2 regions of the Thalassospira xiamenensis M-5 genome follow, and region 2 is predicted to be linked to the other one. Evidence: predicted binding sites of a transcription regulator. Region 2 holds the regulator's gene; the other holds the start of a gene.
What was found. Region 2 encodes PhoB, which activates phosphate uptake and scavenging genes when phosphate is short. Its sites were predicted from a motif close to TNTCATAAAACTGTCA; they were not measured.

Region 1: TH3_RS12570 (DUF2794 domain-containing protein) is a predicted target of PhoB. The motif match lies at 10,495-10,510, and genes of this name have one in related genera.

Annotation. Positions count from the first base shown of each region.
Region 1 covers NZ_CP004388.1:2,658,322-2,674,357, forward strand. Annotated here, with positions in the region: gene TH3_RS12515 (CvpA family protein) at 1-64, shown strand, start outside; gene purF (amidophosphoribosyltransferase) at 127-1,587, shown strand; gene TH3_RS12525 (SDR family NAD(P)-dependent oxidoreductase) at 1,584-2,297, shown strand; gene TH3_RS12530 (c-type cytochrome) at 2,372-2,800, opposite strand; gene TH3_RS12535 (LysR family transcriptional regulator) at 3,062-3,967, opposite strand; gene TH3_RS12540 (aldo/keto reductase) at 4,071-5,108, shown strand; gene TH3_RS22420 (TlpA disulfide reductase family protein) at 5,238-5,822, shown strand; gene der (ribosome biogenesis GTPase Der) at 5,868-7,349, opposite strand; gene TH3_RS12555 (outer membrane protein assembly factor BamB family protein) at 7,471-8,811, opposite strand; gene TH3_RS12560 (tetratricopeptide repeat protein) at 8,862-9,512, opposite strand; gene TH3_RS12565 (hypothetical protein) at 10,084-10,401, shown strand; gene TH3_RS12570 (DUF2794 domain-containing protein) at 10,556-10,909, shown strand; gene TH3_RS12575 (tetratricopeptide repeat protein) at 10,926-11,687, shown strand; gene TH3_RS12580 (ribonucleotide-diphosphate reductase subunit beta) at 11,750-12,778, opposite strand; gene TH3_RS12585 (ribonucleoside-diphosphate reductase subunit alpha) at 12,819-14,693, opposite strand; gene TH3_RS12590 (glucose/quinate/shikimate family membrane-bound PQQ-dependent dehydrogenase) at 15,164-16,036, opposite strand, start outside.
Region 2 covers NZ_CP004388.1:3,880,684-3,896,719, forward strand. Annotated here, with positions in the region: gene TH3_RS18050 (hypothetical protein) at 1-625, shown strand, start outside; gene TH3_RS18055 (hypothetical protein) at 636-926, shown strand; gene moaE (molybdopterin synthase catalytic subunit MoaE) at 923-1,381, opposite strand; gene pgsA (CDP-diacylglycerol--glycerol-3-phosphate 3-phosphatidyltransferase) at 1,406-1,957, opposite strand; gene TH3_RS18070 (uracil-xanthine permease family protein) at 2,114-3,364, opposite strand; gene uvrC (excinuclease ABC subunit UvrC) at 3,540-5,459, opposite strand; gene folB (dihydroneopterin aldolase) at 5,899-6,324, opposite strand; gene TH3_RS18085 (SDR family oxidoreductase) at 6,387-7,157, opposite strand; gene TH3_RS18090 (calcium/sodium antiporter) at 7,316-8,278, opposite strand; gene TH3_RS18095 (cation:proton antiporter domain-containing protein) at 8,596-10,356, shown strand; gene phoB (phosphate regulon transcriptional regulator PhoB) at 10,419-11,114, opposite strand; gene phoU (phosphate signaling complex protein PhoU) at 11,132-11,854, opposite strand; gene pstB (phosphate ABC transporter ATP-binding protein PstB) at 11,876-12,679, opposite strand; gene pstA (phosphate ABC transporter permease PstA) at 12,681-14,030, opposite strand; gene pstC (phosphate ABC transporter permease subunit PstC) at 14,023-15,402, opposite strand; gene TH3_RS18125 (PstS family phosphate ABC transporter substrate-binding protein) at 15,538-16,036, opposite strand, start outside.

The sequences.
Region 1 (16,036 bases), 1.2 Mb from region 2:
CGGGTATACAAGGCCCTCGCGCGATGATTTGGATCGTCTGATTGAGGCGACCACCAACGAGTGAGGCGATAGGGTTTCGCATGGGTGCGGTATCCTGCGCCACCGGCGAGAGAGCGGAACCCACTCATGCTGACCACCAATCCATTTGACGACGACAAGCTGCGTGAAGAATGCGGTGTTTTCGGTGTTTTCGGATCGCCCGATGCGGCGGCCCTGACGGCCCTTGGCCTGCATGCGCTTCAGCATCGCGGACAGGAAGCCGCCGGCATCGTTTCCTATGACGGCGAAGATTTCCCTGCGCACCGGGCATCCGGTCAGGTCGGCGATATCTTCGGTTCTGAAGACGTAATAAAAAGCCTGCAAGGCCACCGTGCCATCGGCCATGTGCGCTATTCCACGGCCGGGGGCAAAGGCCTTCGCAACGTGCAGCCACTCTTTGCAGATTTCGAATTCGGCGGTCTGGCGATTGCCCATAACGGAAACCTGACCAACGCACTTGCCGTGCGGGAGCGTCTTGTAAAACGTGGTTCGATCTTCCAGTCGACCTCGGATACCGAAACATTCATTCATCTGATCGCAACCAGCCTGTATGAAAAAATCGTGGATCGCCTGATTGATGCCATTCGTCAGGTCGAAGGCGCATACAGCCTTGTGGTCATGACCCAGAAAAAGCTGATCGGTGTACGTGATCCCTTGGGTGTACGTCCGCTGGTTCTGGGCAAGCTGAATGACAGCTATATTCTGTCATCGGAAACGGTTGGCCTTGATATCGTTGGCGCGGAATTCATTCGCGACGTCGAACCGGGCGAAATCGTTGAAATCACGGATGACGGCCTCAAATCGATCAAGCCGTTCAAACCGGTCAAATCGCGTTTCTGCATTTTCGAACATGTCTATTTCGCCCGCCCCGACAGCATCGTCGAAGGCACAAGCGTTTATGACGTGCGCAAAAATATCGGTCGCGAACTGGCACTGGAATCCGGTGTTGATGCCGATGTGGTCGTACCGATCCCCGATTCAGGTGTCCCGTCCGCGCTTGGCTATGCCGAGGCAAGTGGCGTCCCGTTCGAACTGGGCATCATCCGCAACCACTATGTCGGTCGTACCTTCATCGAGCCGACCGATCAGATCCGCCACCTTGGCGTGAAGCTGAAACACAACGCCAACCCCGGCAAGCTTAAGGGCAAACGCGTTATTCTGGTCGACGATTCCATTGTTCGCGGTACCACCTCGACCAAGATTGTCGATCTGGTCCGTCAGGCTGGTGCTGCCGAAGTGCATATGCGCATCGCAAGCCCGCCGACCACCAATCCGTGCTTCTATGGAGTTGATACACCGTCGAAGGAAAAACTGATGGCGGCCAATCACGACATCGAAAGCATGGCAAAGATCATTGGTGTCGACAGCCTTGCCTTTGTCACCATTGACGGCCTTTATCGCGCAGCCGGTCTCACGGGACGCGACAATGACAGTCCGGCCTTCTGCGATGCCTGCTTCACCGGTGATTATCCGATCCGTCTGGTCGATCATCAGGCCGAAAACAAGGACCGCAAACTTAGCCAGCTTGTCGAAAGGCAGTCCGCATGAGTGATGCTAAGCGCCTTGAAGGCCGCGTTGCCCTGATCACAGGGGCCTCGCACGGGATCGGTCGCGCGGTCGCAAAACGTTTTGCTGCCGAAGGTGCCACTGTTATTGCGCTGGGTCGTAATGTCGGTGCGCTCGAAGAACTTGATGATGAAATCCGGGCTGATGGCGGCAAACTTGTTTTGCTGCCCATGGATTTGACCATGTATGAAAAGATCGATGCCATGGGAGCATCGATCTATGAACGCTTTGGCAAGCTTGATATCGTCGTTGGCAATGCCGGTCTTCTGGGGGAACTTGCCCCGGTCGGCCATATCGATACACAGGTTTTTGAAAACACTTATGCGACGAATGTCACGGCGAATTTTCGCCTGATCCGCAGTGTCGATAAACTTCTGCGTCTTTCCGATGCCGGTAGAGCGATCTTTGTGACCTCGAATGCCTCGTTCAAGGGACGTGCTTTCTGGGGCCTTTATGCGTCGACCAAGGCCGCGCTGGAAAGTCTGGTGCTGTCCTATGCCCAGGAAGTCGAAGAAACGCCCCTGCGTGTTAATCTGGTCAATCCGGGCCGCATCCGCACAAAGATGCGCGCAGAGGCCTATCCGGGTGAAGACCCGGAAACCCTTCCGACAGCTGAAAGCATCACCGATGTGTTTGTCGATCTGGCCGCAACCGATTGCACAAAACATGCCGAGGCCGTCAACGCATACTAAGCCAAAGTGACCTGAAATGACAAAGGCCGGGCATATGTCCGGCCTTTTTGGTATTTGCGTAATCCGGGGACTTACTATTCAAATGTGACCGACGGACCATTATCGATGATCTCACGAATACGGTCGCTCAGATCATCCTCGGTGAAGCTTTCCTGTGCCTCTCTGTCATGCGCGAAAGCATAGATATCGGCCAGATCCTGACCGTTGAAATCAATCTGATAGCCAAGATCAGCGCGCTGCAAATGCAGCATCTCATCCGCGCCATGCCACATCCGCGCAAAAAAATCGAACGGGTTTAATGACTGATCGATATTGCTGGCATCAAACCCCGGTCCGATATCTCCGCCGACATTATTCACGGCGTGGCAAACAACACAACCACGCTCGGCAAACAGCTTTTTACCTCGCAGGGCATCCATTTCCGGATAAACAATATTAGCAGCGCCGGCGTTGGTGTCATTCTGCGCCCAAACCACACCGAAACCCGAAAATCCTACCGCCAATGCGATTCCAACGGCAAAGGATAGCCCCAAAGGGCGAGTAAAAGAAAAATGCTGGTGCATATAAAGTCCTTAGGTTGCTTGCTTGGCTCCAAACGGTGCAGCGTTGCGACTGTAAAGAAGCCTATGCCACGAGACAAGCGTATCAACGAAACTGCAAACCGTTTTGCACGACCCCATGTGCGAAAAGGAGCACCGACATCTCATCGGCCTTGTCCTGCAACGCGCCCCACTTGTTCACCGCAATAATCAACGCGTGTTTTTTCAATTCAGACGGATGTTTTCGGCGCAGAAATCCAAAAATGCTCGAACACGGGCGGGTAAATGCCCTCGCCCGCCAATATAAACGGCGTTAATATCGACACCGCCGCCGGGATAAAATTCATCCAGTAAAACCTCAAGCCTGCCATCCGCGACTTCCGCATTGATGTGGAACCTTGCGAGCCGCACGATACCGCCCCCTGCAAGGGCCAACTGACGCGCACTTTCGGCATCCGCAACGTCAAACACACCACCCGGGGTTACCGAAACGTCCTGCCCGTTTACCCGAAACGGCCAGTCAGGAAGAACACGCTGAAAATTGTATCCGATCAATGTATGGCTTTGCAGCGCATCCACGGTCGTTGGTCGTCCGTGTTTTTCAAGATATGACGGGGAGGCGGCAATTGCCATCCGGCATTGCCCAAGCTTGCGCGCAATCAGTCCGGATGACTGTAACGGACCACTTCGGATCGCCACATCGGCACGTTCCTCATACAGGTCCATCACCTTGTCGCTGACTGTCACGTCCAGCGTGATATCGGGATACCGTTCCCGAAACAGCGGCACCAACGGTAAAAGACGATGCAACCCGACAGGCACGTTGGCCGTTACGCGCAACCGCCCGCGCGGTGCCATTGCGGTTGCGACTTCCTGTTCTGCCTCATTAATATCCGCAATGATATCAAGTGCGCGTTCATAAAACCGCTGCCCTTCGGATGTCAGATGCAGCTTGCGGGTCGACCGGTTAAACAATCGCGTACCCAGCCGGTCTTCCAAACGACCGACAAGCTTGCTGACGGCGGATGGTGTCATGTTGAAATCACGTGCCGCAGCAGAAAACCCGCCGCGTTCAACAACACGCACGAAGACTTCCATCTCGCCGGATCGGTTGGTTTCAAGTCGCGCCACAGTGAATTCAACTCACAAATCTTCTTCTTAAGATACTACTAGTTGAAAATAAATCCTTTGTCCATATTCCCCCCATGAACCATTTCCAGTGACGGAGAAAACAATGGAATACAGACAATTGGGGAATTCCGGTTTGCGTGTCCCGGCACTCAGCTTTGGTGCAGGTACCTTTGGCGGCCAGGGCCCCCTGTTCGGTGCATGGGGTACAATTGACGCCCGCGAAGCCAGCCGCATGATCGATATCAGCCTGGAAGCAGGCTTGAACATGTTCGACAGTGCCGACGTCTATTCCGACGGTGCGTCCGAACAGGTTCTGGGTGAAGCCATCAAAGGACGCCGCGACAAAATCATACTGTCGACCAAACTGGCCTTGCCGGTTGGCGATGGCCCGAATGACTTTGGCACCTCGCGCCACCGCCTGATCATGGCAACCGATGCCGCCCTGAAACGATTGGGGACCGATTACATTGATCTGCTGCAACTTCACGCCTTTGACGCCTTTACCCCGGTCGAGGAAGTCCTGTCAACGCTGGATGACCTCTTACGCGCCGGGAAGCTGCGTTATATCGGCGTTTCAAATTTTGCCGGGTGGCAGATCATGAAATCACTCGCCGTATCTGATCACCTTGGTTACAGCCGCTATGTCGCCCATCAGGTTTACTATTCACTGGTCGGGCGCGATTACGAATGGGACCTGATGCCGCTGGCGCAGGATCAGGGACTTGGCGCACTGGTCTGGAGCCCCTTGGGCTGGGGCCGGTTGACCGGTAAAATCCGCCGCGGCACGCCGATCCCTGATGGCAGCCGCCTGCATGAAACCGCACAATTCGGCCCGCCGGTTGATGAAGACCATCTCTATGACATTGTCGATGTGCTTGAGGAACTAAGTGCCGAAACCGGCAAAACCGTCCCACAGATTGCCATCAACTGGCTGCTGCACCGCCCTACGGTGGCATCTGTGATTATCGGGGCACGCAATGAACAGCAATTGCGCGACAATCTGGGTGCGGTTGGCTGGTCCCTTTCCAGCGAACAAATCGCCCGCCTTGATGCCGTCAGCAAAAGGCAACCACCCTACCCGCATTACCCTTATTACATCCAGGAAGACTTCGCCCGACTAAACCCGCCATTATTTGCATAAGGATTACAAATACCTGCAACAGGGCCGATCACCCGGTATTGATCACAACGGATTGATCGGCTCTGTCTTGTCTTTGCCAACATCAACGGTTAGTCGGAACATCCGGTTTGATCATGCCACGGATACCCGATGCGATTTTTGCGCTGCCTCATCGTTTCTGTAATATTTACTATCACGGCACCTGCCATCGGGGGGGCTGAAACGTCACCCCTGTCGCTGATTGGCGAAAGCAGCCAGTTTGTCGAACTTGATCCAAAACGGATTGCGCGCAACACCCGCTTTTATGACCGGCGAAATCACCCGACCGATATCGGCGCCTATCGCGGCAAGGTGGTTCTGGTAAATTTCTGGGCCAGCTGGTGCCTGCCCTGTATGGCTGAAATGCCGTCGCTTGATCAGTTGGCCTATGACCATTCCAATGATGACCTTGTCATCATTCCGGTCTCGATAGACGAAGACGGGTTGTTGGCTGCCATTCCCTTTTACCGCCGTTTGGGCCTTGAAAATCTTGTTCTTTTCGTCGATCCGAACGGCGAAACCGCTTATAGCAACCGTGACAATCCAAAGAATGCCGAGTTTGCCCTTTATGGTCTGCCGATCACATACGCCCTTGATCGTACTGGCCGTATTCTTGGCTATGTAACCGGGTTGGTCGACTGGCAGTCAGACAATGCTGCCGATTTCATTGACCGTCTTTTAGAGTCTGCCAAATAAAAACGGAGGCATTTCTGTCCCCGTTGATGCTTCTGCACTCAGGCCCTATCGTTTTTTCTTCTTGTTGCCATAGGGGTTGTCACTGCTGCGCAGATAAATGCGGATCGGAACACCCGGCATGTCGAAATCCTCGCGCAGACCATTAATCAGGTAGCGCGTATAGCTTTCGGGCAGCTCGGCGGCCTTGGAGCAGTTGATAAAGAAGCTTGGTGGACGCGATTTCGCCTGGGTCATATACCGCAGACGGATACGACGGCCGGAAATAACCGGCGGCAGATGGCGTTCGGTAATGGCTTCAAGCCAGCGGTTCAGCTGCGAGGTCGGAATACGGCGGCTCCAGATATCATAGATATCAAGGACTGTCGGCATCAAAGTATCTGTCCCGCGACCGGTAAGGGCCGAGAATGTCAGGATCGGAATACCCTTGGCCTGCGCAAAGGACGTATCAAGCTTGTCGCGCAACGCCGACATCACACCGGATTTGTCTTTGACCGCGTCCCACTTGTTCACCGCAATGATAAGCGCACGACCTTCTTCCAGGACCATACGCGCAATCGTCAGGTCCTGCTTATCAAGCGTATTGGTCGCATCGAGCATAATGACAACCACCTGCGCATAGCGGATCACGCGCAAGGTATCGGTCACAGACAGCTTTTCAACCCGATCATCAATCTTCTTCTTGCGGCGCATTCCGGCGGTATCGACCAGACGGATCGGACGGCCTTCATAGGACCAGTCAACGGCAATCGAGTCACGGGTCAAACCAGCCTGCGGACCGGTCATTACCCGGTTTTCACCCAAAAGCTGGTTCAGAAGGGTTGATTTACCCACATTCGGACGGCCGACAATCGCAAGCTGGATTTTCGAATTGTCCTTGCGAACAACTTCTTCCTCGCCTTCATCGTCTTCGTCATATTCGATTTCAAAGGACGGGAAAGAACCATCGTCCTCGTCCATCTCGTCATCTTCGAAATCGTCATCGATGGCAGCAATATCGCCTTCCTTGCGCGCCTTGCGCTGCTTGTCGCGATATTCTTCCCAATGGGGACGCATGATATCGATCAGCAATTCCATGCCAAGGCCATGCTCGGCTGAAATCGGCGCAACATCGCCAAGACCAAGGCCATAAGCCTCGTACAGGCCTGCATCCTGATCCCTGCCCTCGTGCTTGTTGGCAATCACATAAACCGGCTTCTTGCGTTTGCGCAGCCAATCGGCAAAGTGATTGTCAAGCGGGGTCAGGCCCGCACGTGCATCGATCAGGAAAAACGCAATATCACATTCTTCAAAGGCCATTTCGCTTTGCTGGCGCATTTTGCCTTCGATTGAATCGTCAAATGCCTCTTCCAGACCGGCGGTATCGATAATATCGAAACCCATATGGCCAAGACGCGCCCTGCCATAACGGCGATCACGTGTGACGCCCGGCTGGTCATCAACCAGCGCCAGCTTCTTGCCGACCAGACGGTTAAACAAGGTCGACTTCCCGACATTGGGGCGACCGATAATGGCTACTTTCAGCGACATCTGACTTTCAGACTCATTGTTATAATACGGCGATGTGCGCCGAGGGGCAGTTTACCCCGTTCCGGCGCACGCGCATATCAGGCAAAAGATCGGATCTTTCGCAAAAACTGTGTTCTACCTGTTAGCGATACGCGATTAGATCGGCATCCGCAGTCAGGAAGTAAAGACTGTCACCCGCAACAGACGGCGGCAAGGTGATCGGGCCGGAAACTTCATCCTTGCCAATGATCTCGCCACTATACGGGGAAACAGTCATGATTTCGCCCTGCTCGTTTCCAACGATCAACCTGTCACCAACCAGAACCGGACCGGTCCACACCATCGGACCTTCCTGATCTTCGGGATCGACAAAACGCGGCAAAGCAGTCACCCATTTAACCTGTCCGGTGTCTCGACGCAAGGCTATCAGGTCATTTGTGTTGGTAAGGATGAAAACATAATCGCCCGCAACCCACGGCGACTGGATGCCTCCAGCTTCCAGTTCCCAGACGCGGTACCCGGTGCGAAGGTCAATCGCAACCGTCAAACCGGCATTACTGGTGGCGATCACCAGATTATTGTCAATAACCGGAAGACCGCGAATATCGGCAATCGCCGAAACCGCATCGGTGCGACCCGCCGATGCCAGCGCATCGGACCAGATCACCTGACCGTTTTCAACACGAAGCGCGTACATTTCACCGGTCGTGTAAGCCGAAATAACAACCCCTTGATCAACCGCCGGGCTTGCTCCACCGATAAAGGAAGCACCTTCAGATGCACCGCGATGGCTCCAAAGTGTCTCGCCGTTCATTGCGTTCAGTGCGACAGTCTGGTTATCAACCGTCACAACGAACACGCGCCCGCCACGAACCGTCGGCGCGCCACGCATCGGGGCGGTTACCTGTGAGCGCCACATCACGGTTGCACTGGGAGCATCAATCGCAATTACTTCAGCAAAGCCGGTGGTTGCATAAAGAATACCATTCTCATAGGCTAGACCACCGCCCAGAAGCGTGCTGTCTTCGTCCTCGTCCTTCGCCAGTTCAAGCGACCAGATACGCTTGCCCGATTTGGCACTGAACGCACGAACGACGGCGTCGGCATCAATGGTAAACACCACACCCCGCGCCACAATCGCTTGATTGAGCAGAAGATTGTCATCCATCGATCCTTCGCCGATACCAACAGACCAATCCTGACGCAGCACATCGTTGTCCAGACCGACATGATGCAGGGCATGACTTGGCAGACCACCGTTCTGCGGCCAGTCTTCCATCGGCTCGGGTTCCGGCAGGATCACGCGTTGATCGCTCAATTCGGCATCCGGCTGAACCGTGCTTTCAAGTGATAGAACCGCAAGGCGTTCACCGGGAAGCGGCGGATCTTCGGATTCTCCAAGCCAGCTTGAGCATGCCGAAACGGCAACCGACATGCCCATGACGCACAAAAGGGATTTAATGTTGCGTGGTCTCAAAACCATATCCTCTGATCCAGTCCCTGTGAACAGGTTGCCTGTGCCATTCCCGCCAATCAGGCGCCAACGGCTTTCAGAATTTCACTTGCGCGGGCGCGCATGCCTGACGGTGCTTCGCTGTCATCGGCAATCTCGGTCAGCAGCGGCTTTGCTGCCTCTACCTCGCCTGCTGCGATATGAAGCATCGCGATCATTTCACGTGCCGAGTAGTACCAGGGATTTTCAGGCACAGCGATCGGTTCCAAACGCGAAACCAAATCCTTGGCATTTGATGCGTCGGCGTTGTTCATCGCAATCTGAACCACGGCAAGATCGCGATAGATCTTTTCGACGTCGCTGTTACCCGCAATTGCCTCAAGCTCGGCGACCGCGGAATCTTTCGCCCCGGCGCGAAGATAAATTGCCGCCTTCTGGAAATGACCAAGGGCGACAAAACCGGCATCGCCATCGGCAATGATCGCATCAAGCGCACCCAGTGCCGCATCCTGCTTTTCTTCACCAGCTTGTGCCAGTTCAATGGCATTTGCCATGCGCGTGCCGTTTTCGATGCGCGAATTTTCCTCGTAGCTTTTCCAGCCTTCACGTCCGGCAACACCCAGCACGATCACGGCCGCCACACCCACGATGTATTTGCCGTATTTGCGCCACAGCGCTTCATTGCGCTCGCGCTTGAGGTCTTCTTCGACTTCCTGGAAAATATCAACCACGAAAACCGCTCCAATCCGATCAAAAGAAAGCGGGCAACCTGCCCGCTTGTCAGAATTAATTCCGGCAAGGATTTAACGCGCCAGTACGCAAGGGGTCAAGTCCGCTGCACATCAGGAGCCGCCAATATCGCAATTAAATCCCGCAATGCTGTATTTCACGCGTAAAACTGCCACCCATCACGTTGTTTTTGATCCAGTGAACAACCATCAAAGGAAAGAATTGCCGCCTGCGATGCAGGACCAGACCTTAACCCGAACGAAAATCTGCCGCTAAAATCATAATCTGCCGTCCGGTTAATTGCCAAACCCGGCTGAAATGTGGCCAATCCGTCCCAACATCAAAAACAGTATCTGCTTCACCCAAAACGGCACATGGATTGCATTTGTAAATTCGGGAAACGGAATTTTAATCGCTACCGGGCAAATACTGACCGGTCGATGCACGGAGATCAGGATGAAAAGCTTGCACAAGGCCCAAAGCCGACAAGAGGCGAAACGAATAATCCGTCAGCGCGTTCTGGCTGGATTATTCGCAACGCTGCTTGCTGCAAGCGTTTCAGGATGCGGGGGCATGGATAGTGCAGTAGAAGACATTACTGGAACCTCGGCGTTAACAGCTTCGCAATGGTATGTGGCGCTTGATGTCGTCAGCATCATCAACACTGACAAAACCCTGATTGACCACGTCGTTTCCCTTTCAACGGGCCGGGACTGTTCTACAATCCGAAAGATTGATGGTAAATCATACTGCAAAAAGGATCCGGTTCCGGAAACGCCACTTTATTGCTATCGCACATTGGCGGCGGTTAGTTGCTATCGTACACCCGATCCTTACAATACTGGCGCACAAACCGTTGACTGGCCGCCAACACGATCACGCAGCCTGTAATCACCTCAACCAACTGAAATCTCACATATATTTGTAGAAATTTTCATATCCCGGCCCTTTCAAACTTGAGGCTGCGGATAAACCGCGCTACCGTGTCATCAGAGCGTCATAAACGCTCTATCCCGGCCTTTTGAAATTACGTCCGGAGAAAGACATGGGTACATTGTTCAATCTGGCTCAATACCGCAAAGCCAAAAGCTTTGTGCATTTTGACCGGACTGAATTGATGCAGCTCATGAATACTTATTCCAGACAAGTCGCAAGTGGTGCATGGCGCGACTATGCCATTGATCACCTTGATGGCATGGCCATGTTCTCCATCTTCCGTTCCTCACATGAAACAGCCATCTTCACCGTCATCAAACTTGGTGCGGATCACAAGAATGCCGGGCATTTCGTAGCACTTCACAGCGGTGAAAAAATAAAACAAAGCTCGGAAATCCAGAACGTTCTTGATGCCGTTGAAAAACGTGCACGCAAAGTCGTCCCGCTGTTCAAATCCCGTTAAAGATCGGTTTCGCCTTTTGCCCCTTTCCATACTTGCTTTCTTCTCGCCCAATCGCGGCAATCGCACCATCCTGTGTGGTTTTCTTGTTCTGGCGGCATATACGTTTCATGCTCCACCTGCACAGGCCGACTACACCAGTGGTTACAAGGCCTATCAGGCGGGGAATTATGAAATGGCCCGCGCACAGTGGCGCGTTGCCGCACAGGAAGACGATCCACGTGCGCAATATGCGCTTGGCCTGCTTTACTATCGCGGCCTTGCCGGTCCACAGGACTACCGACAGGCAGCAGATTGGTTTGCCCTTGCAGCACGCTCTAATCATGCAAATGCAATCTATTATCTTGGGCTGATGTATTTCAATGGCTGGGGGCTGCGCTATGACCAGTTCCGCGCCACAGAATTCTTTAAACGCGCTCTTCATGCCAACGGGAACAATACCGATGCCGCCTTTCTGATTGGCGAACAGTATTTTCACGGGCGTGGAGCGGAACAAAACTATGTTGAAGCCGCCCATTATTACAGGATCGCCGCCGAAAAAGGCATGCATGCCGCCCAATTCATGCTCGGCGCGATGCTGGAACGCGGCTGGGGTATAGAACAGGATTATGCAGATGCCTATTACTGGCTACGCCGTTCAGCCCTTGGCCCACGCCCCCTGCCTCCCGGTGTCGAACTTGAAATGGACCCGGCAACGGCAATTACCAATCTTGAACCAAAGCTGCGCCTTGAAGAAATCAGACGTGTTGACAAACGGCTACAGGAATTGGCTGTTCCCTGAACCAAAACACAAAAGGCCACCCGAAGGCGGCCTTTTGCATGATATTCGTTCCGTGACTAGGATCAGGAAAATGCTTCGTCCCAAGTGCCGCGCGTTGCGGCTTTTGAATATTCCGTCGCGCGGTTTTCAAAGAAGTTGGTGTGCTCGACCGCATTCAGCATCGCATCCATCCATGGCAACGGGTTCTGTTCAATCCCGTATTGCTCCTCAAGACCAAGCTGGCTAAGGCGGCGATCAGCGATATAGCGGATGTATTTCTTTATATCTTCCGCTGTCAGGCCCTGCACCGCACCGGCTTCGAAGGACAGATCGATAAACGCATCTTCGTGACTGACGATGGTTTTGCAGGCCTCGATCAGGTCGCTGCGCATTTCGTCATCCCAGATTTCCGGGTTCTCTTTGCAGAATGTCCTAAACAGGCGGATGATGCTTTCGCAATGCAGGCTTTCATCGCGCACAGACCATGTGACGATCTGCCCCATGCCCTTCATCTTGTTAAAGCGAGGGAAATTCATCAGCATCGCAAATGAGGCAAACAGCTGCAAACCTTCGGTAAAGGCGCCAAACACCGCAAGCGTCTTGGCGATGTTCCGCTTGCCCTGTGTGGTTAAACGCAGGTCGCCATGCTCGTCGGTATACTCGTCTTCCGGACCAATGCCCCAGATTTGCATATAGTCGTATTTGTCCTTCATTTCCTTGTACTGGAAGAAGGCCTCATACTCGGCTTCGGGCATGCCAATGGTATCAAGAAGGTGCGAATAGGCGGCTACATGGATGGTTTCCATGTTGGAAAATGCCGCCAGCATCATCTGGACTTCGGTTGGTTTGAATACGCGCGTATAATGGCGCATATAGCAGTTATTGACCTCGATATCCGACTGAGTGAAAAAGCGGAAAATCTGCGTGAGCAGGTTGCGTTCGGCATCGGAAATCGTGTGGTTCCAATCCTTGACGTCATCGGCCAGCGGCACTTCTTCGGGCAGCCAGTGAATTTGCTGCTGGGTCAACCACGCCTCATAGGCCCACGGATAACGGAACGGCTTGTAGACCGGGTTTTCCGTCAGAAGATCAATTACTTTATCGTCAGACATATCGTCACTTCTCGCAAAATTTCTGTGTGCTCAAGCCGCTTTACTGGCAGGCGAGACATTCATCATAGTCAGGTTCGCTGGCTGCCTGTGCGGCGGCGGCCGCAACCAGTGCCGGGATTTCAAACGAGCTTTCCGGGCTTGGCATATCGTCATCATTCGACTTCGCACGCCCCGGAATGTTCGCAACCACCTCGGCCCGCTGGATCGATTTCGACCGGCAGTAATAAAGGCTTTTGACCCCCTTTTTCCATGCTTGGAAATGGATCTGATGCAGGTCGCGTTTATGAACATTCGACGCCAGGAAGATGTTCAGTGACTGTGCCTGATCAATCATCGGCGTGCGATCACCGGCAAGTTCGATCAGCCAGCGCTGATCCAGCTCGAACGCAGTCTTGAAGATGTCCTTTTCCAGATCAGACAGGAAATCAAGATGCTGAACCGACCCTTCATGCACCGTGATGGATGTCCAGACATCCTCAGTATTCCGACCTTTTTCTTCCAGAACCTCGGCAAGATACTTGTTGCGCACGTTAAACGAGCCCGAAAGCGTCTTGTGGGTGTAGGAGTTCGCCGCCATCGGCTCGATTCCCGGCGAAGCACCGCCGCAAATGATCGAAATCGATGCGGTCGGCGCAATCGCGGTTTTGTTCGAGAAACGGGTTTTGATGCCGTATTCGGCCGCATCCGGGCACGAACCGCGTTCTTCCGCCAACTTTTCAGATGCCGCATCGGCATGTTTTTTCAAGTGATCAAAAATCTGCTTGTTCCAGACCTTGCTCATCACCCCTTCAAGCGGCACTTTCTGCGCCTGAAGGAAGGAATGGAAGCCCATCACGCCAAGACCAACCGAACGTTCACGCATCGCGGAATATTTCGCACGCGCCATGGTATCGGGCGCATGATCGATAAAGTCCTGAAGCACGTTATCAAGGAAACGCAGGATATCCTCGATGAACTGGTCGTCGTCCTTCCAGGTCAGGTAATGTTCAAGGTTCAGCGACGACAGGCAGCAAACAGCAGTACGATCCCCGCCCAGATGATCCTTTCCAGTCGGCAACGTGATTTCCGAGCACAGGTTCGACGTCTTGACGCTAAGCCCGGCCAGCTTGTGGTGTTCCGGCACCGCACGGTTCACGGTGTCGATGAACAGCATATAGGGCTCGCCTGTTTCAACGCGCGATGTCAGCAAACGTATCCACAATGAACGCGCGCTGATTTTGCGGACAACATGCCCGTCTTTGGGGGATGTCAGCGCCCATTCTTCATCATTTTCGACCGCACGCATGAAGGCATCCGAAATCGCAACGCCCTGATGCAGGTTCGGCGTCTTGCGGTTCGGGTCACCACCGGTCGGGCGGCGCATCTCGGAAAACTCTTCGATCTCTGGATGGCTGACCGGCATATAAACCGCGGCCGATCCGCGGCGCAACGATCCCTGACTGATCGCCAGTGTCAAGCTGTCCATCACGCGAATGAACGGCACTACCCCGGACGTCTTGCCATTCTTGCCGACCTTTTCCCCAATCGAACGCAGATTGCCCCAGTATGAACCGATTCCGCCGCCACGTGCCGCAAGCCAGACATTCTCTGTCCAGATATCGACAATACCGCCAAGATTATCGTCTGCCTCGTTCAGGAAGCAGGAAATAGGCAAGCCTCGCGTGGTCCCGCCATTCGACAGGATCGGGGTCGCTGGCATGAACCAAAGCTTGGAAATGTAGTCATAAAGACGCTGCGCATGCGCTTCGTTGTCACCATAGTAGCTGGCAACGCGCGCAAACAGATCCTGATAGCTTTCGCCCGGCATCAGATAACGGTCATTCAAAACCGCCTTGCCAAAGTCAGTCAGCAATGCATCGCGCGAACGATCAACAATAACGCGCGCACCTTTTTCGTGCTGCACCACATCCAGCATCTTCATGCTTGTAGTCCCCTTACCTGAACGGTCGCCAGTTGGCGGCGATCCGCTTCCTGTTTGTTATCTTCATCAAACGGCGTTTGCCTGATCCGGCCCCGGTTGACGGCCTGCCAGATCATGAAAAATACCCGTTTCCAATGCCCGTTTGAAAATGGTTATGCCTGCTCAAAGCCCGATTGAAAACACAATATGTAGTGGGAATGGATAAAAAATCGTCAATTGATTGTATCAGTTCCGTTACAATCCCGGATATCCAATGATTCGCGGCAAAGGCATTTTTTACTCCCCCTGCGGTCAAGCAAAAGATCAGCAAAATTTTTGCGAACAGCTTGATCCCAAAGGTTGAGTTTGGGGTGATCAGCATCCTACAAATTCGCAAAACGCCAGTTGCGATTCCCGATTTGAATTGTCCCAAACAAAAAGCGCCCGGACAAACCGGACGCTTTTTACAGATATTCGAAACGTGCTTAGGGCAGTTTATAGGCCACCACGTAATCACCGGCCTTGGTTCCGATGGAACCGTGCCCACCAGCAACGATCAGCACATATTGTGTGCCGTCATCGGTGGTGTAGGTCATCGGCGTTGACTGCCCGCCAGCAGGCAGCCGCGCCTCCCAAAGCTGTTTGCCCGTGGTGACGTCATAGGCACGGAAGTAGTTATCAACCCCCGCACCAAGGAACGCCACACCACCCTTGGTGATGATCGGACCACCGATACCTGGCACACCAAGCTCGAACGGTAATGGCAAGGGTGTCATGTCCTCAACCGTACCGTTTTTATGCTTGTAAACAACCTCGCCAGTGCGAAGGTCCGCCCCCGCGACATAACCCCATGGCGGAGCTTGGCAAGGAACGCCAACTGGTGACAGGAATGGCCCCATATTGACTGCATAAGGCGCGCCTTCATTGCGGTTGATCCCCATCTCGCTGGCTTTTTCCGTACCGCGCGGCGGCACTTCGTCGCGTGGGATCAATTGCGATGTGAAAGCAAGATATGTCGGCATGCCGAACATGATCTGTTTTTCGGGATCAATCGCCACACTGCCCCAATTGAATGTGCCGAAATTACCGGGATAAACCAGCGTCCCTTCCAAAGAAGGCGGGGTGTAACGGCCTTCATATTTCAACTGATGGAACTGAATGCGACATGCCAGCTGATCAAACAGTGTAATGCCCCACATGTCCTTTTCCGTCAGCGGTTCGGGCATGAAGGTCAGGTCCGATACCGGCTGTGTCGGCGCTATGAAATCTTCCGGGATCGCACCGCCAGGTGCGGGAACTTCCCTAACCGGAATGATCGGTTCGCCCGTTCGGCGATCAAGGACATAGATATCACCCTG
Region 2 (16,036 bases):
GGTGACGCCATCCAATCTGCCCACCCTGCTTGATCCGGATGCGGTTAAAATCGATCCGAATGTTGCGCAACAATGGCAAAAGACACTGGCCAGCCTGCGAAACCAGTATCAGCAATTTGTCGCGATTTTCGATCAGATCGAAGCCGGATCGGCACTTGGGGCATCGGCCGTAACGGATACCGGTCCGATCCTTGAAAAACTACGCAATCAGCTTGACGCCATCACCAGCGATCTGGCCAAAGACCCGCCGCAATTTCTGGTGCGCCGTGACACACTGATTGCCGATTTGAACAAAATCCGTTCCGAACCGAACGATGATGACGATGCCAAATCACTGCGTCTGCAAATCTGGTGGCAGGATTGGAACGCTTTGATGGCCGAAGAAAAACTGCTTCAGGCACATACATTGCGCAGTTTCATGGCGGCATCTGCGTTAGGCAGACATTTGCAAACGCAGATCGATAATTACGCCAAGCTGGATGTAAATGCCCTGATCGGGGCTGCCGAACAAGGCATAACACTGGCCGGAAAAGTGCGCAGCCTGTCCCCAACGGAACTTGTCGCCGAGGGCCGCAATCTGTTTGAGACCGCAACCGGCAGCACAACAGCCACACCGGCACAATAGGGAGATTCCCATGAACAATCTTGATGAATTGATCCGTGCGGCCAAAAACAGCTTTGTTGAAATTGACGCAGCCTATCAGGCAGCCGACATCAACGAAAAACTCGTGATGGCCGAAACGCGCAACAAGGCCGCCGATCAGCTTATAGCGCTTCAGGCCAAGAGACTGATCCGGAATGCATCGGCAATTACCGATGCGGATATAACCGAGATGAAAAGCCTTAAAGACCGGGTCGACGATGCCGCCCAAATCCAGACAGCCCTGCTGCAATTTGTCGGGTTGCTGGCAAAATTTGTCGGTTAATCCGTGTTCCAGCGCTCGGCATCGGCATCGTCCGATGCCTTCGCTGTGACCCAGTGATCGCCTTTGGGGGTTTGTTCGCGTTTCCAAAAGGGTGCACGGGTTTTAAGGAAATCCATGATGAAGTCGCAGGCTTCGAACGCGGCGCGACGATGGGCCGACAACGTGATCACCAGGACAATCCGTTCACCGGGCAACATACGCCCGAACCGATGCACAATCCGCACATCATCAAGCGGCCAGCGTCTGGCGGCCTCGTCTACGATATTTTCAAGTTCGCGTTCGGTCATCCCCGGATAGTGATCAAGGGTCAGAGCCGAAACCTGATCACCGCCATGAATATCACGCACCAGTCCGACGAAACTGACCGCCGCCCCGATATCGGTACGGCCATCGGTCAGGGCTGCCAGTTCGGCGCCCGGATCAAAATCGTTTTCCTGAACGGATACGCGTGCCATGCGGAACCTTATCCTATGCAGCCCTTAGTCGAGATGCTTAAGCCCGGTGCGAAGATAGATATACCCGGTCTGAACCGTCACCAGCCCGGCAATCCATAACAGGATATCACCAATCAGGATCGACGGGATCATGTCCGGCGACGCATCGCCAACCAGAAGAAACCCGATGGCAAGGATTTGCGCCGTGGTTTTCCATTTCGCAAGCACCGTCACCGGCAGCGGTACTTTCAGTTCGGCCAGATGTTCGCGCAGGCCCGACACCATGATTTCCCGGCACATGATGATCACAGCCGGCAAAACAGCCAGACCGGAAATACGTTCAAACGCCACCATCATCATCAGGGCGGCGGCAACCAGAAGCTTGTCCGCGATGGGATCAAGGAACCGGCCAAGCGGCGAAACAACATTCATGCTGCGCGCAAGGTAACCATCAAAAAAGTCCGTTACCCCGGCAAAGGCAAACAGCACAAACCCGATCCAGTTGCCAATCGGCCCGTTGATATAGAAGGACGCGACCAATGCCGGAATCACGATGATGCGCGACAAGGTCAGCAGATTGGGAATCTGGTTTTTCATAAGGGGCCTGTTTGCGGATATGTGCGGCAGTAATAAAATTTCGGATGACCTGTTATGAGCCAAACCGCACAATTATTAAAGTCTTGAATATATGACAACAAGGGCGATGTTTCAGATGTCAAACAACCGAAACATCGCCCTTGCGTTTCAAACGCCTCAGTCTGCGGGGGCCTCGGATGATTTGCGACCAATGCTGAGCAACTGGTAAAGAATGATTGCCGCAAGCGTCGCCGTGCCGATCCCGCCAATCGCGAAACCACCAAATTGCACCGTGAAGTCGCCGCCCCCGAAAATAAGGGTAATACCAACGGTGAACAGATTGCGCGGATCGGAAAAATCGACCCGGTTATCCACCCAAAGGCGCACCATTGCCGCCGCAATAAGTCCAAATACCGCAACACCAAGCCCACCCAGAACCGGCCCCGGGATGGTATGGAGCAACGCCCCGAATTTCGGCGAAAAGCCGAGTAAAATCGCAATTACCGCCGCAATCACAAAGATCAGGGTCGAAAACACGCGCGTTACCGCCATGACACCCATGTTTTCAACATAGGTGGTCACCCCCGTACCGCCACCCGACCCGGCCAGCATGGTTGCCAGACCATCTCCGACAAAGCCGCGCCCGATATAACGGTCCATATTCTGTTTGGTCATGCCACCAATCGCCTTGATATGACCGAGGTTTTCCGCCACCAGAATGAAGGCCACCGGAGCGATCATGAACATTGCCGAACTTTCAAAGCGCGGCGTGACAAAGGATGGCATGCCAAACCACGCTGCCTGCGAGAGTTCTGTAAAGTCAATCGCTGGCATCAGGCCAAACCCGTTCCCCAACACCAGAACCAGCACATAACCCGCCAGAATCCCGATCAGAATCGAAACACGGCGCACTGAAACCGGCGCATAGACAGAAACCATCGCCACCGACAGCAATGTCAGAAGCGCCACCAGCATATGCATGTTATCGCCGGAAATACCGTTGATCCCGACGGGTGCCAGATTAAGACCGATGGCCGCCCCCACCGCCCCCGTCACCGCAGGCGGCATCAGTTTTTCAACCCAGCCCGTCCCGGTTGCCATGACGATCAAACCAATCACGACATAAAGTGCACCCGCCGCAATAATACCGCCAAGCGCGCCACCGATATCCGGGTTGGGGCCAGATCCGGCATAGCCGGTCGCGGCAATCACAACGGCGATAAAGGCAAAGGAAGATCCCAGATAGCTGGGCACACGCCCCGCCGTGCAGATAAAGAAGATCAGCGTGCCGATCCCCGAAAACAGGATCGCAAGGTTCGGATCAAACCCCATCAGAAGCGGGCCAAGAATGGTGGCACCCGACATGGCGACAAGGTGCTGCAAGCCCATCGGGAACATTGCCCCCCACGGCAGACGTTCGTCAGGCATGACGGTAGAAGACCGGGTCAGAGACCAGGAAGGAAAATATCGCATCGGTTTCCTTAAGCTGACTTTTAGACGTTACCCCAGTAACGCACTCTGCCCGATCAGCATGGCGCGTTATCAAACCGCGTCGGGTATCGCGCCCTGACCGGCAAAAAGCAAGATGCCTGCCGCAGGTTTTTTATTCCGTGTCATGAAAATGATCGTAAATCTTGCGGGCAAGGGCGGCACTGATGCCATCCACCGCCTCAAGATCGGTTAAACCGGCATCCGCCACGCCGCGCGCCGATCCGAAATGATGCAGCAACGCCTTTTTGCGTGCCCCACCCACGCCGGGCACATTATCAAGAACGCTTTTGCCGATCTGCTTGGACCGTTTGGCGCGATGCGTGCCAATCGCCCAACGGTGCGCTTCATCGCGCAAACGCTGGATGAAATATAAAACCGGATCCTGCATATCAAGACGCACGGGCGGTTTTCCGGGGATATGCAGCACTTCCTTGCCCGCATTGCGATCAACACCCTTGGCAACGCCGACAAGCATCACGTCTTCGATCCCAAGGTCTTCAAGCACTTCGCGGGCCACGCCAAGCTGCCCCAAGCCACCATCGATCAGGCAAAGGTCCGGCCATGTGCCGTTTTCCCGGTCCGGGTCTTCCTTTTGCGCACGCGCAAAACGCCTGGTCAGAACTTCGCGCATCATGGCAAAATCATCACCCGGCGCGATATCGCCCTTGATATTGAATTTGCGATAGGCACTTTTCATAAACCCCTCAGGTCCGGCAACGATCATGCCGCCCACCATGTTGGTGCCCTGAATATGACTGTTATCGTAAACCTCTATCCGTTCTGGCGTGCCGTCCAGTTCGAGTTTATCGGCCAGATCTTCCAGCAATTTGCGTTGCGAAGCACTTTCGGCCATGCGCCGCCCCAGCGCGTCCTTGGCATTGGTCAACGCATGTTCAACAAGCTTGCGTCGACCGCCACGCTTGGGCACCTGCAAGGTAATCTTACGGTTATTATTGATCGACAATGCGGTTTCGACCAGTTCCTGACCTTCGATCTCATGCGATAGCAGCACCTGTTTCGGGGCCGGTTTATCGGCATAGAACTGCCCGACAAAGGCCGACAGGATTTCGGCAATTTCCGCCCCCTGTTCATGGCGCGGGAAATAGGACCGGTTGCCATAGTTAGAGCCCGAGCGGAAGAAGAAGACCTGAACACAGCTTTGCCCGCCTTCGTGATGCAGGGCGATCACATCGGCCTCTTCAACGCCTTCCAGATTGATGTCCTGATGCGACCTGATCTGGCTTAACGCACGGATACGATCGCGATACATCGCCGCCTGCTCGAAATCCATCCGTTCAGACGCGGCAAGCATGTCGGCTTCAAGCTGCTTGAGGATTTTCTGGCTGCGCCCGGTCAGGAAGTCACGGCAGATATCGACAAGCGCGTCATATTCGGCTTTGGCAACCCGATCCACACACGGCGCGGAACAGCGTTTGATTTGATACAGCAAACACGGACGCGACCGGTTGGAAAATACGGCATCCGTGCAGGAGCGCAGCAAAAAGGCACGCTGCAAATGGTTGATCGTGTTGTTCACCGCCCAAGCGGACGCAAACGGACCAAAGCAACTGCCATCCTTGGCCCGTGCCCCGCGATGTTTGACGATGCGCGGATAATCATGATCCTCGGTGATCAGGATATAGGGGAAACTTTTGTCATCGCGCAGAAGGATGTTGTAACGCGGTTTAAGCTTCTTGATCAGGTTGGATTCAAGAAGAAGCGCCTCGGCTTCGGTGTGGGTGGTGATGATTTCCATCCGCACGGTCTGTGCGACCATACGGGCAATCCGTATCGGCAACTGCATCAGACGGGTATAGGCCACCACGCGCTTTTTAAGGTTCTTGGCCTTGCCGACATAAAGAACCCGGTCCTTGTCATCAATCATGCGATAGACACCGGCCGATCCCGGCATGGTTTTCAGCGCATGTTTGATGGCCTCGACACCGCGCGCAGCCCCCCCGTCATAATCATCGCCTTCAAGCGACAATCCGATTTCCCGAGCGGGGTTTTCGGATGGGGTTTCAGGCTTCATCAGGCGTCTCCGGCAGATTTATTAAAAATCAAAAGTTGTGACGGCTGTCACTTCTCAAAGTGGCTTCCGACAATACCCAAAAAGATTAACGTCGCAACATCACTTCACAGAATCGCAACCCAAAAAAGATGTCCACCAAGGCTGTGGATAAGTTTGTGGGTAATAGGGGGGCTCTTTGCTGCACCCCTTGAGAGTCTTAACGTTCTATGAAGTGCACATTTATTGAGCAAACAATCTAAGTTATTGTTTTTAAACACAAAAAATACTGTCAACCTGAAAACATTCGGTAATACAGGAGTCAAAAAAGAATATTTTCCTTTGATTCCATGCCCCCAGATGCTTGTGCATAAGGGAGACAGCGATTCGGCCTAGAGGAATCACAGAGTCCCCGTCCAAAACCGTTAACAAAAGTAAATTTTAAGCAGATTTACGGATGGGATCAGCGCGCGATATTAAAGCGCTCTATTTCCACTCCGACCGCGGCAACGTCGTCAAAGACATCAAGCTTTTCAACTCGGACGTTTACCTTGCGTACCCGACGATCCGCCAGGCACATATCGGCCAGTTTTTCCCCAAGGGTTTCCACAAGGTTCACATGACCGTCACGGCAAATTTCCCGCGTGCCGGTCACCAGATCTTCGTAGCTTAAAACAGTGGCAATATCGTCATTCTGGACACCCTCGCCTTCCAGAACGGCAAGGTCCAGATTGATACGCACCCGCTGCGGGGCATGTTTTTCATGATCATATACGCCAATGGATGTCTCGACGACCATGTCACGCACGAAGACACGACGCAAACTGCCGGCATGATCTGCGTAGGGCAGTGTCGTAATGTTATCGTCCTGCTTAAGGCCTGCGGTCATGGTCTGGTCTTCCTTGTGCTGCGCTTGGTGCGGCCAGATGTCCGGAACCCAAGCCCGACGCATCATTCCTCTGGCATATTCTGTTCGCCACTGGGCGCCCAATTGAGGTGCTGCCCGCCGTCAAGCGCTAACATTTGCCCGGTGATGGCTGGCGCGGCAAGGAAAAATCGTACCGCGTCGCAAATCTCTTGCGGGTTTGTCCCAATTTTCAGGGGCGTCTGATCGCATTGCTGATCGAAAACTTCCTGTGTTTGCCGGACACTAGGCAGTGCCGGGCCGGGACCAATCGCATTGACCCGGATGTGCGGCGCCAATGCCAGTGCCAGTGTCTGGGTCAGCGTCCAAAGGCCGGCCTTGGACAAGGTATAAGTCATGAAATGCGGTGTCAGATTCCAGACACGCTGATCAATCAGGTTGATGATGACGCCCTTTTGCCCGGCGGGCAGCCGCTTGGCGAAATCCTGCGACAACACAAACGGTGCGCGCAGATTGGCTTCCATATGATAGTCCCAGCCCTCACGCGTGGCGGTGCTGATATCATCATATTCAAAGGTGGATGCATTATTGATCAGCACACCAATCGGGCCAAGTGCAGCCGTTGCTTCGCGTACGACACGGCTGCTGTCTTCTTCCTTGCCAAGATCAGCGGAAATAACGCAGGCGCGACGACCAAGGGACCGGATTTCCTCGGCAAGCTGTTCCGCATCCCTGCGCGAGGAATGGCAATGAAGGGCAACATCATAACCCTGTGTCGCCAGATCAAGCGATAAAGCCCGTCCGATACGCTTGGCAGCCCCGGTTACAAGAGCCGTTTTAGGCATTTTCCCTGTCATCTGGTTTCCATCCCGTTCATCAAGATGCGCCCCTTCCCGGGGAAGGCAGCCCCCTTAAATATCGGCCGCCGTCATTTATGTTTGGTCATTCCGGAACTTACAATCAAACCCGCCAGCCGGTCCATAACCGCATTTATCGCTTCAGGCATGAAGATCAATCATGCCGTAACCAGACTCGCAACATATCCCAGATAAGCCAGAACAAAGACGATCCCGGTGATCCGCGACACTCCGCGCAGGAAATAGCCGACCACCAGCAAAAGAATGGTAACTGCCAGCATGATCCAAAGATCGGATTGCAGAATCTGGTCTGGCACGGCAATCGGCGCAATCAGCGATACACCACCGATGATCACCAGCAGGTTCAAAAGATTGGAACCAACAACATTGCCAAGTGCAACGTCGGAATGCCCGCGGAACGCCGCAACAATCGATGCCGCCAGTTCAGGAAGCGATGTTCCGAATGCGACAAGGGTCAAGCCAATGACGGCTTCGGACACACCGAACTGACGCGCGACAGAAACACCACCATCCACCAGCAGATCCGCCCCATAGGTCAAGGCGACAATCCCGATAACCGTGGCAACAATCGGCTTGAGCCAACCGCTTGGTACTTCACCGACTTCGTCGACTTCTTCTTCATGCAGGTGGCTGGCATCACCCGGGCTTTTTTTGTCATGCTGATAGGTAAAGTACCAGATCGCTGCCAGAACCAGCAGCATCACCGCCCCAGCCCAGCGTTCGACAACGCCAAACATGCAAAGCCCGATGAACAGAACGGTCCCCAGCAGCATGGTGCCGCCATCGCGTACAACCATGGTCCGCGATGCCGTAATCGGTTTTAGAATCGCTGTTGCGCCGAGGATCAAAAGAATATTGGCAATGTTAGAACCAACCACGTTCCCCATCGCGATGTCGCCCGACCCGGCAAGCGCCGCATTCAGCGACACGACAAATTCGGGGGCCGACGTCCCCGCGGCAACCACGGTCAAACCAACAATGATCTTGGAAACCCCCATCAACAGCGCCAGACCGACAGCACCGCGAACAATGAACTCACCACCGGCAGTCAAAAGCACAAGACCACCGATAATCTGCAAATAGGGGATGAACTGTTCCAATTCCGGCCTGCTCGTTTGGGGAAATTTCTGATTGTTTCATGCCCTTTTACGGGCCAGCGGAACATGGCATTGCGAACGCAGAATAGCAAGCTGCGTCGTCCCGTCGTAATACCATTCGTCACATCGGTGTGATGCGGTTCCCACACTGGCACGCATACCGAAAGCAATCGTCGCGGTCGCCTGCTCTTAAGACGTGTCATCCATCACAGATGCCCTCTCATACGCGAAATTTCCATAGAAATCATAGGGGTATTTCCGCTATCCTGATTTGAACGACTTCCTTTACACGCCTATCTGCGCCGGACGCATAATCCATCATGTCACACAGCGTTCTTTTCGAGCTGTTCCTTGTCCTGACCGCCGCGGTGATTGCCGTCCCGCTGGCACAGAAATTACGTGCGAACTCGATCATCGGTTTCCTGATCGGCGGCTTTTGCATCGGCCCTTTCGGTTTTGGCCTGATCAGTGACCGCGAAGACATTTCAACCGTCGCCGAGCTTGGCATTGTCTTTCTGCTGTTCATGATCGGTCTTGAATTGTCGCGCGAACGCTTGCGCGTGATTGGGGGCCGGTTCGCGACCCTTGGTTTCCTGCAGATCGGCGTCACGATGGCCGTGATGTTCGGTGTATTGCTGCTGATTAATTACGATATGCCCGCCTCTATCGTAATTGCCGGGGCACTGGCCCTGTCATCAACAGCCATTATCCTTAAACAGCTTTCCGATGAGCGCCAGTTGCACACACGTTTCGGGCGTGCAGCCCTTGCCATCCTGCTGTTGCAGGACGTTGCGGTTGGTCCCTTCCTGATCATGGTGCAGGCCGCTGGCAATGCCGGGAGCGAAACCAGCCCCTGGATCAGCGCACTAAGCGGTGTGGGGGCGGTTGCTGTATTGTTGCTGACCGGTCGTTATCTGCTGCCGCGACTCTTTCGGTATATTGCGGCTCTTAAAAACCCGGAACTTTTTGCAATCGGGACCCTGTTTGTCGTTCTGGCTGCCAGCACATTGACCGAAGCCGCGGGCCTTTCAATGGCGCTTGGTGCCTTTATCGCCGGGGTAATGTTGGCCGAGACCGAATTCCGCCATCAGATCGAAGCCGACATTTCGCCATTTCGCGGTGTTTTCCTGTCGCTGTTCTTCATGTCTGTGGGAATGTCGGTCAATGCCAATGTGGTCATCGGTCAGGCCGGAACGATCATTTTGTGGCTGATCGGGCTTCTGGTCATAAAGGCAGCGGTTCTTTTCGGATTGTCCCTGCTGATCGGCTTTAACCGTGCATCTTCAATCCGGGTCGCCATGAGCCTGGCCGCCGGTGGTGAATTCGCCTTCGTCATGCTTGCACTGGCATCGCAGAACGGGGCGGTTCCGATTGACATCGCCGTGATGCTGATCCCGGTGGTTGCGATTTCGATGGGTCTGACGCCGACTTTGATTTCGCTCGGCCATCGCATCGAACAGAAGCTTCATCCCAAGGAAACCGATCAGCTAAGCGAGATTTCGGATGAAACCGACGGCATTCAGAAACATGTTCTGGTAATTGGTTGCGGGCGCGTCGGCCGGGTTCTGGCCCGTCTGCTGCGCACCAAGGAAATCCCGTTTATCGTTCTGGAATCCGATGCCCAACAGGTTTCGCGTGGCCGAGCCGAAGGTCTGCCGGTTTATTTTGCCGATGGGTCCCGACCGGAAACATTTCGTGCCGCCCATACCGAACAGGCCCATATTGCCGCCGTTGCCATGGGCAACCCGCACGCAACCGAAAAGACCGTCGCCTTGCTGCGACAGCATTATCCACATCTGAAAATCTTTGCCCGTGCCCAGGACATCACCCATATCGGTCCGCTGTCACGCAGTGGTGCCGATGCGGCCATCCCAGAGGTACTTGAAACCGGTTTACGCCTGTCCGATCACGTTCTGGCGGCCTGCGATATCCCGCAGGAAGATATCGATATCGAAATAGCCAAGTTCCGGCGTGCCGATATGCTGCTGATGAACGAACTTGCCCCGCGCACCGCGCGCCAAAAAACCGAAGACCAGGCACAAAAAACTGCCAAACCGGCAAAATCCAGGAAAAGCACCTGAAACGCAAAGACCCCCATCACAATAATGGGGGTCTTTCGTTTCGTCTTCCGGAATAACCGCAATCAGGCGGCTTCGACATCCAGTGCATAACCCGCGGCACGAACCGTGCGGATCACATCGCGCGTTCCCTTGACGTCATTCAATGCCTTTCGCAGACGACGAATGTGAACATCAACCGTGCGGGTTTCGACATAGATATTCGGCCCCCAAACCGCATTCAGAAGCTGCTCGCGCGAGAAAACCCGCCCCGGATGTTCCAGGAAATAACGCAGCAGACGGAATTCGGTCGGGCCAAGATGGATAGCCTTGCCGTTACGACTGACACGATGGGCGGCCAGATCCATTTCGATATCGGAATAGATCAACTGCCCTTGTGGTTGCGCCGGACCGGATCGACGCAGAAGTGCGCGAATACGGGCCAGCAATTCACCAATCGCAAACGGCTTGGTCACATAATCGTCGGCCCCGGTATCAAGGCCGCGGATGCGGTCACCTTCTTCACCACGCGCCGTGACCATGATCACCGGCAAATCCCGGCTTTCAGGCTTCCGGCGGATCTGGCGGCAAACCTCGATCCCTGACATCACCGGCAGCATCCAGTCCAGAAGGACCAGATCGACATGGGTTTCGGCCAGAATTTTCAACGCTTCGTCACCGTCCCCGGCTTCGACAACCTGCATCCCCTCGCGTTCGAGGTTGTAGCGCAACATGGTTACGATTGCAGCTTCGTCCTCGACGATAAGAACCGTTGGGTCCATCTTCCTATGCTCCAGTGTCACTCATTCGGTTCTACGACGGCAAAGTTCGCCGCGTCATTTTTTGGCCGAGTATCCATCGGCAGGTCTTCGCCCTTGATCCGGTAATAGATCGTTTCGGCAATGTTGGTCGCATGATCGCCAATACGTTCGATATTCTTGGCGATAAACAGCAGATGGGTCGATGCCGTGATGTTACGCGGATCTTCCATCATATAGGTCAGCAGTTCACGGAACAGGGAATTGTACATATCGTCAACTTCCTGATCGCGCGCCCAGACACGCTGGGCCTTTTCCGCATCACCTTCGATATAGGCATCCAGAACGTCCTTGATGATTTCCTGGCACAGCTTGGCCATGTTCGGGATCACCTGAACCGGGCGGATCGGCGGCACCTGGTTAAGAACCTGCGCACGCTTGGCGATGTTTTTCGCCAGATCACCGATACGTTCCAGATCGTTGGACAGTTTAAGCGCGGTCACCACCTGCCGCAGGTCATCTGCCATCGGCTGACGCAGGGCCAGAAGACGAACGGCAAAATCCTGCACTTCCTGTTCCAGCGTATCGATACGGTGATCGGAAAGAATGACCTTCTCGGCCAGTTCCGAATCCCGTTTAACGATCGCACGAATGGCGGAAATCAGCTGGCTTTCGGCAAGCCCGCCCATCTGCGAAATGATGTTGTTAAGACGGGTCAGTTCTTCGTCAAACGAACTGACGATATGATGTTTCTCATCGACCATCGAAAATACTCCTGCCCGGACTTAACCGAAGCGACCCGTAATGTATCCCTTGGTGCGCTCGTCCTTGGGATTGGTGAAAATCTGATCGGTTTCGCCCACTTCGACCAGCTTGCCGAGATGGAAAAACGCCGTGCGCTGCGACACGCGGGCAGCCTGCTGCATGGAGTGCGTCACGATCACAATGGTGTAGTTCGAACGAAGCTCGTCAATCAGTTCCTCGACCTTTGCGGTTGCAATCGGGTCAAGTGCCGAACACGGTTCATCCATCAGGATGACTTCGGGGCTGACGGCAACCGCACGTGCAATGCAAAGGCGCTGCTGCTGCCCACCAGAAAGACCGGTTGCCGGTTCCGGCAGACGGTCTTTGACTTCTTTCAGTAGACCCGCCCGTTCAAGCGAGGTCATGACGATTTCATCGAGCTCGTCGCGCGAATTCACCAGACCGTGAATACGTGGGCCATAGGCCACGTTGTCATAAATCGACTTCGGGAACGGGTTCGGTTTCTGGAACACCATGCCAATGCGCGCGCGCAACTGAACAACGTCGATTGCCTTGTCATAGATATCACGGTCATCAAGCGTTACCTTGCCCTTGATCGTGACACCGTCAATCGTGTCATTCATGCGGTTCATGCACCGCAGGAAGGTTGATTTGCCGCAGCCCGACGGGCCGATAAGTGCTGTGACCTGGCGTTCGACAATGTCAAGATTGACATCAAAAAGCGCCTGGTTGTCGCCGTAGAAAAGATTGAGGTCACGGGCCGTCATTTTCGGGCTAGTGACTGACGGCTCTGCCGTCATTGCGCTTTGAGTTACAACAGCCATTTTACCACTTCCGTTCAAATTTCTTGCGCAGATACACGGCCAATCCGTTCATCAGGATCAGGAAGCCCAGCAAGACCATGATGGCCGCCGAAGTCTTCTCAACAAAGGCACGTTCCGGACTATCCGCCCACAGATAAATCTGCACCGGCAGAACTGTCGCCGGATCGAGTGCCCCGCCCGGGATATCAACAATAAACGCCACCATACCGATCATCAGAAGCGGTGCGGTTTCCCCGAGAGCCTGCGCCATGCCGATGATGGTCCCGGTCAGAATACCGGGCATCGCCAGCGGTAACACATGATGGGTCACCGTCTGAACCGGCGATGCCCCAAGACCAAGGGCAGCCTGCCGGATCGACGGCGGCACTGCCTTGATCGCCGCACGTGATGCGATGATGATGGTCGGCAATGTCATGAGGGCCAACGTCAGACCACCAACAACCGGGGCCGACCGCGGCAGGTGCATGACATTAAGGTAAACCTCAAGCCCAAGAAGACCGAACACGATCGACGGCACAGCCGCAAGGTTGTTGATGTTGACTTCGACAATCGCCGTGAACCGGTTTCGCGGTGCAAATTCTTCCAGATAGATCGCTGCCAGAACACCAATCGGAAACGACAGTATCAATGTCACAACCAGTGTATAGAACGACCCGACCGCAGCGCCCCAGATCCCGGCCAATTCCGGTTCGCGGGAATCACCATTGGTAAAGAACCGCGTATGGAACTGCTTTTCGACCGATCCTTGAGAGACCAGTGTATTATACCAACCAATTTCCTGATCGTTCAGGCGACGGTCGCCTTCGTCTGTGTTTGCACTGATATAACCTTTGTTGAGCATATCAAAGTCGTCACCGGAAATCAGCCAGACCTTCCGGGTCTGTCCGATCAGAGACGGATTTTCAAGCACCCTCTCGCGCAGATCATAAGATGCCCCGCCCGAAACAATGTCATAGAGATCACGCCGTTCGCTACGTCCGCTCACTTCCGGGAACTGTTTGCTCAGTGCATCCCTGATCAGACCATCAAAATTGGCCCGGCCAATAATTGCCGGATCACCTGTTCCGTCCGGATCAATCTTGGCCGGGTCGAAAAAGATTTCCATCTGAACATAGGTCTGGAAAAAGGCACTATAACCTTTCGAAATGATCGAATAGCCAAGCACAACCAGCGCCATAAGGGCGATGGCAATTGCGCTTAAGCCGTAAATCTTGAACCTGCGTTCCGCTGCGTAACGTTTTTTAATGTTACGTGCCAATTTCGGGCTGTCCCAGTCAACCGGCGTGTGCAGATTGCCAGAGATCACTTTTGCGGCGGCTCTGTCTTCCATAAGCGATGCCATATCAGTCATATTTCTCGCGATACTTCTGAACAACCTTAAGGGCAAACACGTTCAGACCCAAGGTGATAAGGAAAAGAAGCAGACCCAGTGCAAATGCCGACAGGGTTTTGGCACTGTCGAATTCCTGGTCACCGACCAGAAGTGTTACGATCTGCACGGTAACAGTGGTCACAGCCTGCAACGGGTTTACCGTCATGTTGGCAGCAAGTCCGGCAGCCATCACAACGATCATGGTTTCACCAATCGCACGCGACACCGCCAGCAATACCGCACCAACAATACCGGGCAGGGCTGCGGGGAAAATCACATGCCGAATGGTTTCAGACCTTGTTGCACCAAGGCCATATGATCCGTCGCGCAACGACTTCGGCACCTGTGACATGACATCATCAGACAGCGATGAGACGAACGGAATGATCATGACCCCCATGACCAGCCCCGCAGCCAGCGCACTTTCGGAACTGACATCAAGTCCAAGCACAGCACCATTGTCGCGCAAGAACGGAGCAACTGTCAGGGCCGCAAAGAAGCCGTACACAACCGTCGGAACACCGGCCAGAATTTCAAGGGCAGGTTTGGCAACCGCCCGGAATTTCGGCGATGCATATTCACCCATATAGATGGCAGAGAACAAACCGACCGGCACCGCCACAAACATTGCAATCAGCGTAATCAGCAATGTTCCAACAAAAAGCGGGATTGCGCCAAATGCACCGTCGGACGCCACCTGATCTGCGCGGATGGCCGTCTGCGGGCTCCATTCCAGACCGAACAGGAAGTCCAGCGGGCTGACCTTGCCAAAGAAATGCAGCGCTTCAAACAAAAGCGAGAAAACAATGCCGACCGTCGACAGGATGGCAATCGCCGAACACACGATCATGATATAGCGAAACAGCCGTTCGACATTGTTTCGCGCACGCATTTCCGAAGAAATCCGGCGGTAAGACAGAGCCAAGCCCACCAGGGCAACAGACACCATCACAACAATAAGAGCAGCATTTGCGATGGTGTTAAGATTGGCAAGCCGATGGCCGGCCTCTACAATCTCGGGAGAAACGGTAAGATGTTCCCCGCCTCCGGCAGCAATTTGCGAGATACTGTTAAGCGCCAAAGATAACAACCCGGAATTGGACGTCACTTCTTCGGGAAGATCGGCAACGATCATTGTCTGAATGATCGTCCCTTCAAACATCATCCAAACCAGCAAAAGGCCCAAAGCCGGCAGGCCGCACCACAACGCCGTATACATCCCGTAATGCGCAGGCAGCGAATGAAGATTGCTGTATCGACCGTTCGACAGGGCCACCGCGCGCTGTCGACCGAAATAAAATGACACGGCACACAGGAGTGCCACAGCAAGCAGCAAATAGGTCAGGGACATTGCGATTAATCCATTTGCCAAAGAATGACCAAAAAACTTGGTGCGCGTTTAAGGCAGGTCCAAGAATAAATCAATTAAAGCCTGAAAACAAAGAAACCGGTGGCAGAAAAGGCTGCCACCGGTTGAAAGATCGCGTTACATGCTCAGCGGAGCAAGGTTCAGCGCAGCATTACGGACTGCTTCACGCTCGGTCGCATCCATCGGGATGAGGCCACGGTCAGCAAGGTAACCTTCGCCACCAAATGCTTTGTCAGAGGTGAATTCGGTCAGATATTCTTTGATACCCGGAATGGTACCAACATGGGCGTTCTTGACATAGAAGTACAGCGAACGCGACACCGGATAAGAACCATCCGAGATGGCTTCGAAGGTCGGCTCGACACCGGCAATCAGGGAACCCTGAAGTTTGTCGCCGTTCTGATCAAGGAACGAGAAGCCGAAGATGCCAAGTGCATCATGGTTTGCTTCGAGTTTCTGAACGATCAGGTTGTCGTTTTCACCGGCTTCGACATAGGCACCGTCTTCACGAACGCCTTTGCAAACTGCACCGTGCTGATCTTTGTTGTCCTTGATTGCCTTGATGGCTTCGAAGGAGTCACAGGCTTCTTCAAGTACCAGTTCGGTGAAAGCGTCA